3 regions of the Rhizobium tropici CIAT 899 genome follow, and region 1 is predicted to be linked to each of the others. Evidence: riboswitches for the same ligand, from Rfam matches in the RefSeq annotation. Region 1 holds a riboswitch; each other region holds the start of a gene.
What was found. A riboswitch is a leader RNA that binds a small molecule or an ion and turns the genes downstream of it on or off. The one in region 1 is predicted to bind thiamine pyrophosphate.

Region 1 (3,969 bases):
CGCCGGGCAGAATCGCTTCCCATCGATCGGCGGAATCACGGCCGAGCGTCAGTACAGCCTCATCGGCACTTTCGCACTCGCACCATGGCGCCAGCATGCCGCCGGCAAGCCAGGAGGCGGCATGATGAAAAGTCCGGCTTGGATCTGAGATCGTGACCTCGGCTCCGCGCCGGACCAGCTCGCGTGCGACCGTGAGGCCGGCAACGCCGGCCCCTTTAACGAGAATACGCATGTCATTCAGCCGGGTGCGAGGCCGTATCGACCGGCATATAGAGGTCTCCGCCCTCTCGATACTTGGCGGCCATGGCTTCCAGCCCTTCCTTCTGCGCTTCGGCGCGGATGTCGTGCGAAATCCGCATCGAGCAGAATTTCGGGCCGCACATCGAGCAGAAATGGGCCACCTTATGAGCTTCCTTCGGCAGGGTTTCGTCGTGGAAGCTGCGAGCCGTGTCCGGGTCGAGCGAAAGGTTGAACTGATCTTCCCAGCGGAATTCGAACCGGGCGCGCGACAGAGCATCGTCACGAACCTGCGCGGCCGGATGACCTTTGGCGAGATCCGCCGCATGCGCTGCGATCTTGTAGGTGATGACGCCTGTCTTGACGTCGTTGCGATCGGGCAGACCAAGGTGCTCCTTCGGCGTGACGTAGCAGAGCATCGCCGTCCCGAACCAGCCGATCATGGCAGCGCCGATGCCCGATGTGATGTGGTCATAGCCGGGCGCGATATCCGTCGTCAGCGGTCCGAGCGTATAAAAGGGCGCCTCGCCGCAGACGGAAAGCTGCTTGTCCATGTTTTCCTTGATCTTGTGCATCGGCACATGGCCGGGGCCTTCGATCATCACCTGACAATCCTTGGCCCAGGCGATCTTCGTCAACTCGCCGAGTGTCTCCAGTTCGGCGAACTGCGCGGCGTCGTTGGCGTCAGCTATCGAGCCGGGGCGCAGGCCGTCGCCGAGCGAGAAAGAGACGTCATAAGCACGGCAGATATCGCAGATTTCCTCGAAATGCTCATAAAGGAAGCTCTCGCGATGGTGATGCAGACACCACTTGGCCATGATCGAGCCGCCGCGGGAGACAATGCCGGTGACGCGGTTGACGGTCAGCGGTATGTAATGCAGTCGCACACCGGCATGGATGGTGAAATAGTCGACGCCCTGTTCGGCCTGCTCGATCAGCGTGTCGCGATAGACCTCCCAGGTCAGTTCCTCGGCAATGCCGCCGACCTTTTCCAGCGCCTGATAAAGCGGCACAGTGCCGATCGGCAGCGGCGAATTGCGGATGATCCATTCGCGGATGTTGTGGATGTTACGGCCTGTCGAGAGGTCCATGACGGTATCGGCGCCCCAGCGCGCGGCCCAGACCATCTTCTCGACTTCCTCCGCCATCGAAGAGGTCACGGCGGAATTGCCGATATTGGCGTTGATCTTCACCAGGAAATTCCGGCCGATGATCATCGGCTCGCTTTCGGGGTGATTGATGTTGGCCGGAATGATCGCTCGGCCGCTTGCAACTTCCTGGCGGACGAATTCCGGGGTGACATGATCCGGAATATGGGCGCCGAAGCTTTCGCCATCGCGAATCAGGGCTTCTGCCTTCGCCTTGCGGCCGAGATTTTCGCGGATGGCGATGAATTCCATTTCCGGCGTGATGATGCCGGCGCGCGCATAGGCGAGTTGGGTGACCGCCTTGCCGTCTTTTGCCCGCAGGGGCTGGCGCCTGGCCGGAAATTCCGGTGTCAGCCGCTCGCCGGTGACGAAACCATTGTCTTCAGGGCGCACATGCCGGCCTTCATAAGCCTCGACATCGCCGCGGGCGAGAACCCAGTCGCGGCGTAGCTGAGATAGACCCTCCTCGATGCGGATATCGGCGCCCTCGATCGTGTAGGGGCCGGAAGAATCATAAACAATGACAGGCGGCTCGCCTGAGGTCGGATGGACGCTGATTTCGCGCATCGGCACGCGGATGTCCGGGTGGATCTCTCCGGGAACATAGATTTTCGTGGATGCCGGCAGCGGGCCGGTGGTGACGGTCGGAGTGAGGTTCTTTGCGGCAATATTCATGGTTTGAGGCTCCAAGTTGCAGTTGGAGACCCAGTCAATCAGCCGGAATGATGGAAAGACGCCGGCATGGAATCCACGCGGGAATCCGAAGCCTTCAAGCGCTTGCACCGTCCCTACGCCAGTATGAACTGGATCAGGTTCAACGGGTCACTGCGCCACAGGAGGCAAAGCCTCATTGTCCAGCAGTATCTCAGCCCCTTGCCGGGACCCCCCTGGTGAATACGAAAAGGCTATGCCTTACCCTTGTTCTCTGTCAACCCCGCAACGACGGTCGCATCTTCTCAATCGATTGATCAGTGTGGCGCGGGAGCGCGTAGATTCTACAGGGGGCGAGCCTCCGATAGGCGCGATCGTCATCTCCGATGACGCTGCTCTTGATCCATGCCCGTTCCCGCATAAACGGTACCGATGAAAATTCTGGATCGCGAGTCTGATTGGGGAAGACTGCCTCGATTTGGGGCGAATTCTTAAACCTTGGCGAGGCTGAATACTCCGGCAGTAAAAGGCCCAGCCAGCCGCCAGTTGCATTTAAGCAACAGCAATCAAGTCTAGTGCCGGGGCGGGTTTCACAGAATTGACAAACATACGGGCTGTTTGTAAACCAAACATAGGACATAAACTGTCTTACGGACGAGCAATCGGCCGGATCGGTAGAGGCATTTCAAAACCTTTGCCGCGGGGTGAATTATGGAGGTTAGAGGGGACTCAAGCCGACATCAGGTGCGTATCTGCCGGACTGCCCGGTTGCGTTTAAGCTGACGTAATCCTCAGGGTGGTGTTCCAGCTTTGTACTCGCGGTAAATTGGAATGCATATTGCAACCAGGAGTTTAAAATGAACATCAAGAGCCTTCTTCTCGGCTCCGCTGCTGCGCTGGCAGCAGTTTCTGGCGCCCATGCGGCTGACGCGATCGTCGCTGCTGAGCCCGAGCCGCTGGAATACGTTCGCATCTGCGACGCCTACGGCGCTGGCTACTTCTTCATTCCAGGCACTGAAACCTGCCTCAAGATCGGCGGCCGCGTCCGTACCGAAGGCGAGTGGTACGATGCCTACAACCCGAACAGCCATAACGGTACGCTGTGGCACACCCGTGCGGAGCTGAGCGTCGACACGGCAACCGACACCGAATACGGCCCGCTGAAGACCAACACGGTCATCCGTTGGGATTGGAATGACGGTAACTCCACTTCCACGAAGCTGCTGTTCGCAAACATCAGCCTCGGCGGTTTCCTCGTCGGTAAGGCTGACTCCCAGTACAACTCCTACATCGGTTATGCCGGCGACGTCATCAACGACGACGTGATCTATGACGGTCCGTACGAACTCAACCAGTTGACCTACAACTACGACGCCGGCAACGGCTTCACGGCTGTGATCTCGGTTGAAGACTCGAACTCCAGCGGCTCGGGCGCTTCCTATGGCTCCAGCTGGTGGTCTGACGACAAGGGCAACCACTACGCTCCCGACGTCGTTGCCGGTGCTGGCTTCAAGTCCGGTGCATGGGGCTTCAAGGTCGTTGGCGGTTACGACTCGATCGTCGAAGAAGGCGCTATCAAGGCTCGTGTCGATGCTGACTTCGGTACCTTCTCGGCCTTCTTGATGGGCGGTTGGAACACCGATGGCGACAAGCTGAACAAGTATGCCGGCACCAACCTCGATCGTTCGGCTTGCCCGATTAACGATGCATCGAAGTGCGGCTGGGGTGACTGGGCTGTTTGGGGCGGCGTTGGCGTTCCGATCAACGAAAAGCTGAAGTGGAACCTGCAGCTCGCCTACACCGATTCGAAGATCTTTGCCGCAACCACCAACGTCAAGTGGAACCCGGTCAAGAACCTGCTCATCGAGCCGGAAGTCTCCTACACCAACTTCGATTCTGTGAACCAGGATCAGTGGGCTGGTATCCTGCGCTT
Region 2 (3,969 bases), 290 kb from region 1:
CGCCGCTGTGACCAAGCGCCAGCAGCTCTTCAAGCATGATGGTGACCTTCACGCCGTTCGGCGTTCCAAGCGAATAGAGCTGAAGGGGATGGCGTCCTACCGGCAGTTCCTTCTCGTGAGTCGGGCCAGCGATCGGGCGGTTGATATTGGCGAACTGGCCGCCATTGGCCTTGTTCCAGGTCCAGATTTTCGGCGGCGTATATTCGGCAGAACCGGTCATGGGCATCCTCCTTTTTCGGGAATCGAATTTGGGCGATCTTCGATGTAGCGCGCTACATAGATCGCACATAGGGCCCGCTCTTCATTTTTGCGAGAGGAGAATGCGCACTCTTTAACGCGGAAGCGCTCTTGCCGCCCGGGCTGGAGCGCGGGCTCCTCAGCTACGTTGGGCCATTGCCAACCGTCTGGAGGTTCATGAAACGAAAAAGCCTGCCGCGGGAGGAGGAGCGGCAGGCTTTTTACAAGAACCGAACAGCGGATGGGAGGAGGAGTTCCGCTATTCCTGCAGCCGTCCCTGGGAGGAGGATAAGGACGTCTGCCAAGCGAAGGGATGCGGGAGGAGATGCATCGCTTCGATGAAGACGAACATACCAGTCTTTTGCTCAGTTCATAGGCATTTCTTTGCAAGGCAGTTATGCGCCATGCGAAAACCGGGCAGCTGGGTCGATAGCAATTTTCAGCTAGGGCGGCGAAGAATGAGCGGAATGCCCATAAAGCAAAAGCGCCTGCTCGGGGGAACAGGCGCTGGCATAATGCAGCTTTTATAAGGAGCCGTCGTGGCCGTTAGCGAGCGATCGCTGCGCGGGCAACGTTGCGGATTTCACCGCGATCGATACCCAGGTCGTGCAGTTCGCGCGTGGACATACGGCCCAGTTCGGCGACCGTCTGACGATACTTGCGCCAGTTATTGAAAGAGCGTGCTACGTTCATGATGATCCCCTTTCCTTGGGCTTTCGAAGCTGAGCAGCCGTGCTTGGCGCTCCCGTCGCTTCGATGAGAAATATATAGTCGAAGCCCGCAGCTTTTTGCAGAGCTAAGAGATCACTCCACCAATGCGTCTATTGCATAGGTCGCCGAAAATGCAGGCGATCGCCGCCGTCAGATTGGCTTTTGTGATTTGCTGATGACAGCGCCGCCTTTGTCTGCGAAAAGAAGAGAGATGAGAGACAGGGGCGTCCGCTATCCGGCGGGCTGAGAAGTACCCTTCGAACCTGAACCAGATCATGCTGGCGGAGGAAGTCGCTCGGGACCTCGCGAAGCTGAAGCACGTCGTCCCTACGCGTCTCGCCCGCCTGAAAGGGGCGATATGCAAGACCAAATCACACCGGGCAATCTGCTTCGCACCATGCGGGCGAACCCTCCGCTGGTGCAATGCATCACCAATTTCGTCGCCATGAATATCGCGGCCAATGTGATGCTTGCCGCCGGGGCATCGCCGGCGATGGTGCATGCCGAAGAAGAAGCCGACGAGTTTGCCGCTATATCGGGGGCGCTGACGATCAATATCGGTACGCTTTCCGCGGATTGGCTTGCGGGCATGCTGAAGGCCGCACAGTCGGCAAACAATGCCGGCAAGCCCTGGGTCCTCGATCCCGTCGCCCATTATGCGACTGCGTTTCGTCGGGATGCCATCACGCGCTTGCTGGAACTAAAGCCGGCAATCATTCGCGGCAACGCATCCGAGATCATCGCGCTTGCCGGCGGGACGAGCCGCGGCCAGGGTGTCGATAGCCGCGATGCCGTCGAGCAAGCCGAAGATTCCGCCCGTCAGCTCGCCCAAAAGCACGGCTGCATAGTCGCAGTCACCGGCGCTACGGATTTTGTGACGGATGGGCAGAAGGCGAAGCGCATCGCAGGCGGTTCGCCATTGATGCCGCAAGTAACCGCACTTGGATGCTCGCTAACCTGCCTCGTCGGTGCGTTTGCGGCGGCAGCTCCGGATGATCCGTTCGATGCGACCATAGCGGCGCTTACGGTCTTTGCCGTTGCCGGCCAACAGGCAGGAGCGGACGCAGAGGGGCCAGGCTCCTTCTCCTGGCGCTTCCTCGATGCCCTCACAGGCCTTACCCCGGAAACACTGGATCGAGACGCAAGGATATCGGCAGCATGAACCAAGACTTCGATCTATCCCTCTATCTCGTCCTCGATCCGCTGCTATGCCGTGATCTCGGCATGGTGGAGACAACGCGGGCGGCGGTGGCGGGCGGCGCCACCATGATCCAGCTTCGCGACAAGGAGGCTTCGACCGCAGCCATGATCGAAACCGGCCGTGCCCTCAAGCAAATCCTGCACGGAACGAATGTTCGGCTGATCGTCAACGACAATGTCGAGGCTGCCATCGCCATCGGCGCCGATGGCCTTCACATCGGCCAGGAAGATATGAACGCTGCCGACGCCCGCCACATGATCGGGCGGGACATGATCCTCGGTCTCTCGGTGGAAACGGAAGCGCTTGCCTCCTCCATAGATGCCCGCATCGTCGACTATGCCGGCGTCGGCCCGGTCTTTGCCACGTCCACCAAGCCCGACCACAAGCAGCCGATCGGCTTCGACGGGCTTGCCCGCATCGTCAGGCTTTGCCCCATTCCATCAGTCGCGATCGGCGGCCTGAAGGCAGAGCATGCCGCGAGCGTTTACTCAGCCGGCGTCGTTGGTCTCGCGGTCGTCTCGGCAATATGCGGCCAACCGGACCCGCAAGCCGCGACAATTCTCATAGCGAACGCCATCAAGGAGGCTCGCCAATGATCCGCAATGTCTTATCCATCGCTGGCTCCGATCCCTCCGGCGGCGCTGGCATTCAGGCCGACCTGAAGGCTCTCTCCGCTCGCGGCGTTTATGGAATGGCGGCTCTGACAGCTTTGACGGCGCAGAACACGCAGGGCGTTTCCGGCGTCCATCCCGTGCCTCCACATTTCGTGGCAGATCAGATCAATGCGATCTTTGCCGACATCCGTGTGGATGCCGTCAAAATAGGCATGATCGCCAATGCCGCCATCGCCAATGCCGTCGCAGACATTCTGGCGCGACATCGCGATGTGCCCGTCGTCCTCGACCCGGTCATGATCGCCAAGGGCGGCGCTGCCCTGCTCGCTGCCGATGCCGTTGACGTGCTGACCACACGATTGCTGCCGCTTGCGACCGTCATTACCCCGAACCTGCCCGAGGCGGCTGCGCTGTTGCATGACGCTGAGGCGAAGAACCGCGAAGACATGGCGCGCCAGGCGCGTGCGCTGGCAGCGCTCGGGCCTTCAGCTGTCCTTGTCAAGGGTGGTCATCTCGAAGGAGATGAAAGCCCGGATGCGCTCGCAAGCGGCGATCATGTGACCTGGTTCGAAGCTGAACGGCTGCCGACCAAGAATACGCATGGAACGGGCTGCACGCTCTCCAGCGCTATCGCGGCCGAGATCGCCAAAGGCCTGCCGCTTGCCGAAGCCGTTGCATCCGCAAAAGCCTATCTCGCCGCCGCGGTTGCCGCCGCAGGCCAACTTTCCATCGGCAGCGGCCATGGGCCTGTGCAGCATTTCCATGCACTGTGGGCCACAAATAAGGAGTAGCAAGCCTGTTACTCAAGGATCAGGTCGCCGCTTCTGGTGCCGGACGTGGCCTCGTCCTCGATCGGGCATAAGACAAAAAGCGCCGCCCTGATGGGCGGCGCCTCCTCTTCTATTTGCGATCGAATGGTACCAACGTCTCAGGCCCAGCCCATGGTCAGCACGCCAAAAAGGATGACGGCGCCAAGACCGATACGGTAGATGACGAAAGGCCAGGTCGAGAAGCGCTCCAGGAAGCGCATCAGCCCCCAGATGGTGATGAAGGACGATATGCTGCCGACGATCAGGCCAACGAGCAGTACCGACCAGGCTTCCATCGGAATATGCGCCTTGTGAAGCTCATAAAGCTCCTTCAAGCCGGCAAGAGCGATGGCCGGTAAGCCGAGCAGGAAGGAGAACCGTGCCGCCTCCTCTCTTT
Region 3 (3,969 bases), on a different replicon from region 1:
GAGCGGCATGCCCAGAAAGAGCGTCGCGCCCGCCAGCAGCGCAGCATCGACGCATCGCGCAGCCATCTCCTGTCCATCGATGCGGCGCAGCGTTCGCCCGCCGGTGAGCCCATGATCGTCGGGAGCGCGAAACAGCGTCATGGCGCCGAGAACAAGGAGGGTGACGACGATTTGCAGCAGCGACAGCATTACGGCGCGGCCGGGATCGAAATCGAAGCGAAGCGCCTGGTAGATCGCCACTTCCAGTGTCGTTGCGGCCGGGCCGCCGCCGAGGATCAGGACCAGCGTGAAGCTGGTGGCGCAGAGCATGAAGATCAGGCCGGCGATGCCGAGAATGAGGCCACGCAGGATGGGCCATTCGATGAAGCGGAAGACCGAGATGGGCCGCATGCCGAGTCCGCCGGCCACGAGCCAATATTCAGCCGGCACACGCTCCAGTCCGGCCAGCATCAGCCGGCAGGCGAGCGGCATGTTGAAGAAGACATGCGCAAGCAGGATACCGGCCAGGCCATAGATGCTGACGGGCTGCGACAGGCCGAGTGCTGATAGCGCCTGATTGAGGAGCCCCTGCCGGCCCCATATGCCGAGCAGGCCGAGTGCGCCGATCAGCACCGGCAGGCCCATCGGCACGGCCATCAGCCGGATCAGCCAAAGCCGGCCGGGAAAGCGCGGCTGGCGCGCCAATGCTCGGGCGACCGGAATGGCGAGCACAATGGAGAGCAGTGTCGAAAGCACCGCCTGCAGCAGTGTGAAGCGTAGGATGCGCAGCAGATATGGGTCTGTGAGCGAGGTGTTGCCGCCGGATTCGATGCCGGCGGAGAGGAGAACAAGAACGGCGATCCCGACGAAGAGCGCAATGCTGCCGAGGCTGAACGTCCCGCCGGAAATAGCGCATCTTCGCTCGGGTGCCGTGAGTATGATCAAGGCATCAGTTGCCGCTGGTGGCGGTCAGCCATTCGTCGATCCACGCCTTGCGGTTCTTGTCGACGTCGGCAGGGCTCATCAGGAAGGTCTTCGAGGGCACCACGAGCTTGCTGAAGGCATCCGGCAGCGGCTCGGAAGTGGCGGAGACCGGCATCATCCAGTTGCTTGTCGGAATGATGTCCTGGAAGCCGGTAGAGATCATGAACTTCAGGAAGTCGCGAGCAAGATCTTTGTTCGGGGAAGCCTTGATGAGGCCGGCGACCTCGATCTGGATATAGTGCCCTTCCGAGAAGGCGGCGGCCTGATAGCGATCCGTCTTGTCCTCGATCATGTGATAGGCCGGCGACGTCGTATAGGAGAGCACCATCGGCGCCTCGCCCTTGGTGAAGAGGTCATAAGCTTCCGACCAGCCGGGGGTGACCGTCAGGATGCGGCCTTTGAGTTTCGCCCAGGCATCGGCGGATTTGTCGCCATAGATCGACTTGACCCAAAGCAGCAGGCCGAGCCCCGGCGTCGAGGTGCGCGGGTCTTCGATGACGATCTTCTGATTGGGATCGCCCTCGACGAGATCCTTCATGCTCTTCGGCGGGTTCTTGATGGTCTGTGTATCGTAGATCACGGCGAAATGGCCGTAGTCGTAGGGCACGAAGACGTCGTCCTTGAAACCGCCGGGAACCTTGAGGGTCGAGGTGTCGACGCCGCTTGCGTCGAAGAGGCCTGTATCCTTGGCTTCGTCGATAAGATTGGTGTCGAGGCCGAGAACGACATCGGCCTTGGTGCCCGTCCCTTCCAGCTTGAGGCGGGAGAGAAGTGCAACGCCATCGGTGACGGCGACGTAATTGACCGTGCAGCCGCAGGTCTTTTCGAAGGCTGCCTTGACCTTGGCGCCCGGACCCCAGTCTGCGGTGAAGCTCTCATAGGTGTAGATGGTCAGGGTCTTGTCTGCTGCCTCGGCCGTCTGGGCAGAAAAAAACGTTGCGCCAGCGGCAAGAGCCAGGCCGGCGAAGAATGACAATAGTGATCGGTTTTGCACGACAGCGCCTCCACTTTGATTTCGTCTTGAAGGGGAAAGGGCGCTATGATTTCGTCACGCGTCTAATCCCTCCGCCGGTGTTAGCCGGATCAGGTTCCGCGGGTTGGCCGGTGAAAGCCTCTCAGCCAAATGTCCTGAAGGACATAAGGCACCCCGTTAGAGCGTCGGCAGATTTAGCCTTGTGACGGAGGGATGACAAGGGAAATGATTCCCTTGTCGATTGCAGCATGAAGTATTTACTCGGCAGCCTCCGCGACCGCCGGGCTTTCGAATTTCTTCGCGGCGCCGGGGAGCTGCACATTCTTCAGCGTCAGCGAGGTCAGGAGACCAAGCATGCAGATGCCAGCTGCCGTCATGAACAACGGGCTGAAGGCGCTCGCGTAGGCGTTGGCGACGGCCTCGCGGGTAATCTCGGGCAAGGCGGCCATCATCTTCGGTGTCAGCTCCTCGATGTTCGGTACGCCGGATATGGAGACGCCGACATTGCCAAGTTTGGCGGCGATGATGGCGCCGTAGATGGAGATGGCGATGGAGGCGCCGCCCATGCGCGACAGCGTGACGGCACCGGTCGCAGCGCCGACGTCGCGCGCTGCGGCTGCATTCTGTACGCCGATAACGGGCACCTGCTGGGCAAGGCCGATGCCGATGCCATGCAGCAGCATCAGGCCGCCAATGAGGGCGATGGGCGTGCCGGCATGGACGAAGGCGAGCGAGGCGAATGCGATGGTACTGCAGGTGGCGCTGGCGACGGCAAACGGCTTGTAACGGCCTTTGGCCGCGATCAGCCGGCCGGCGGAGAGCGAGCCGCAGACGATGCCGCCGGTCAGGAGAATGAACAGCAGCCCGGCCATGGAGGGAGAAAGGCCTGTCGTCGTCTGCAGGAAGAGCGCGAAGTAATTGACCATGCCGATGGCGACGGCGCCGCTGGTGATCGAGAGGATCAGCAGAAGGCCGAATGTCGGATTGCGGAACAGCGTCATCGGCACAATCGGCTCGGGTGCGCGGCGCTCGATGAAGACCCAGGCGATGGCGCAGATTACCCCGAAGGCAATAATACCAAGGCATTGCGGCGATAGCAGCGACCCGAAGAGCTCGCTTCCGTCGGCGGCAAGCACAATGCTTGTCGTCGTCAGGGCAAGGAGGATGGCGCCGGCATAATCGATCTTCGGACGGCGGGCAGGCTTGCGGTAGGGCAGCATGAAGGCGAGGCCGGCAAGCACGATGAAGCCGATCGGCACGTTGACGAGGAAGATCGAACGCCAGCCGAACAGATCGCTCATCGTGCCGCCGAGAACGGGGCCGATGGCGCCCGACGCCATCAGCACGAGGCTCGAATAGCTCTGGTAGCGCGCACGCTCACGCGGCTCGAAGAGATCGGCGTTGACGGCGAAGATCGAGACCATGATGCCGCCGCCGCCGAAGCCCTGAAGAACGCGAGCGGCGATCAGCGTATCCATCGAGACGGCCAAGCCACAGACGGCAGAGCCGACCGTGAAGATCGCGATCGCCGTCATCATCACATATTTGCGGCCGAAGAGATCACCGAGCTTGCCGTAGACGGGCATGACGGCGGAAAGCGAGAGAAGATAGGCCGATCCGATCCAGCCGAAGCGATCCAGATGCCCGAACTCGCCGACGATCGTCGGCAGCGCCGTCGAGACGATCTGGTTGTCGAGCGTCGCCATGAACATGGCAGTCATCAGAAAGAGGAAAAGAATAAGCCGCCGTTTGTGATCCGCCACGAGCGGCGTGAAGCTTGTCTGCATGTCCATGGAGCAAGAACCCGAACTGGGCCGGAACGCTGCGCTATCGAACGAATGCGCGGGACGTCCGGTCTTCATGAGCGAATATATGTGCTATTAGCATATAATTGTCAATGGCAGGTGAGTGCCATTTGCATGTTTTGTTTCCTCCCGATCTCTGCTATGCTTTAGGGATGACATCTGCGACGAATACAAAAGATATCGAAGTTCCGACGCTGGCCGAAGACGAGAAGTTTCTGCGCATCGGTC

Region 2: another riboswitch for thiamine pyrophosphate. It lies ahead of thiM (hydroxyethylthiazole kinase); the one in region 1 lies ahead of thiC (phosphomethylpyrimidine synthase ThiC).
Region 3: another riboswitch for thiamine pyrophosphate. It lies ahead of thiB (thiamine ABC transporter substrate binding subunit); the one in region 1 lies ahead of thiC (phosphomethylpyrimidine synthase ThiC).

What each region holds. Positions count from the first base shown of each region.
Region 1 covers NC_020062.1:742,550-746,518, forward strand. Annotated here, with positions in the region: gene thiO (glycine oxidase ThiO) at 1-232, opposite strand, end outside; gene thiC (phosphomethylpyrimidine synthase ThiC) at 234-2,060, opposite strand; TPP riboswitch at 2,153-2,284, opposite strand; gene RTCIAT899_RS25560 (porin) at 2,894-3,969, shown strand, end outside.
Region 2 covers NC_020062.1:1,034,885-1,038,853, reverse strand. Annotated here, with positions in the region: gene yghU (glutathione-dependent disulfide-bond oxidoreductase) at 1-220, opposite strand, end outside; gene RTCIAT899_RS32680 (DUF1127 domain-containing protein) at 784-930, opposite strand; TPP riboswitch at 1,159-1,255, shown strand; gene thiM (hydroxyethylthiazole kinase) at 1,307-2,110, shown strand; gene thiE (thiamine phosphate synthase) at 2,107-2,745, shown strand; gene thiD (bifunctional hydroxymethylpyrimidine kinase/phosphomethylpyrimidine kinase) at 2,742-3,554, shown strand; gene RTCIAT899_RS26910 (undecaprenyl-diphosphate phosphatase) at 3,692-3,969, opposite strand, start outside.
Region 3 covers NC_020059.1:3,644,959-3,648,927, reverse strand. Annotated here, with positions in the region: gene thiP (thiamine/thiamine pyrophosphate ABC transporter permease ThiP) at 1-921, opposite strand, end outside; gene thiB (thiamine ABC transporter substrate binding subunit) at 929-1,921, opposite strand; TPP riboswitch at 2,007-2,123, opposite strand; gene RTCIAT899_RS17820 (MDR family MFS transporter) at 2,194-3,729, opposite strand; gene RTCIAT899_RS17815 (MarR family winged helix-turn-helix transcriptional regulator) at 3,894-3,969, shown strand, end outside.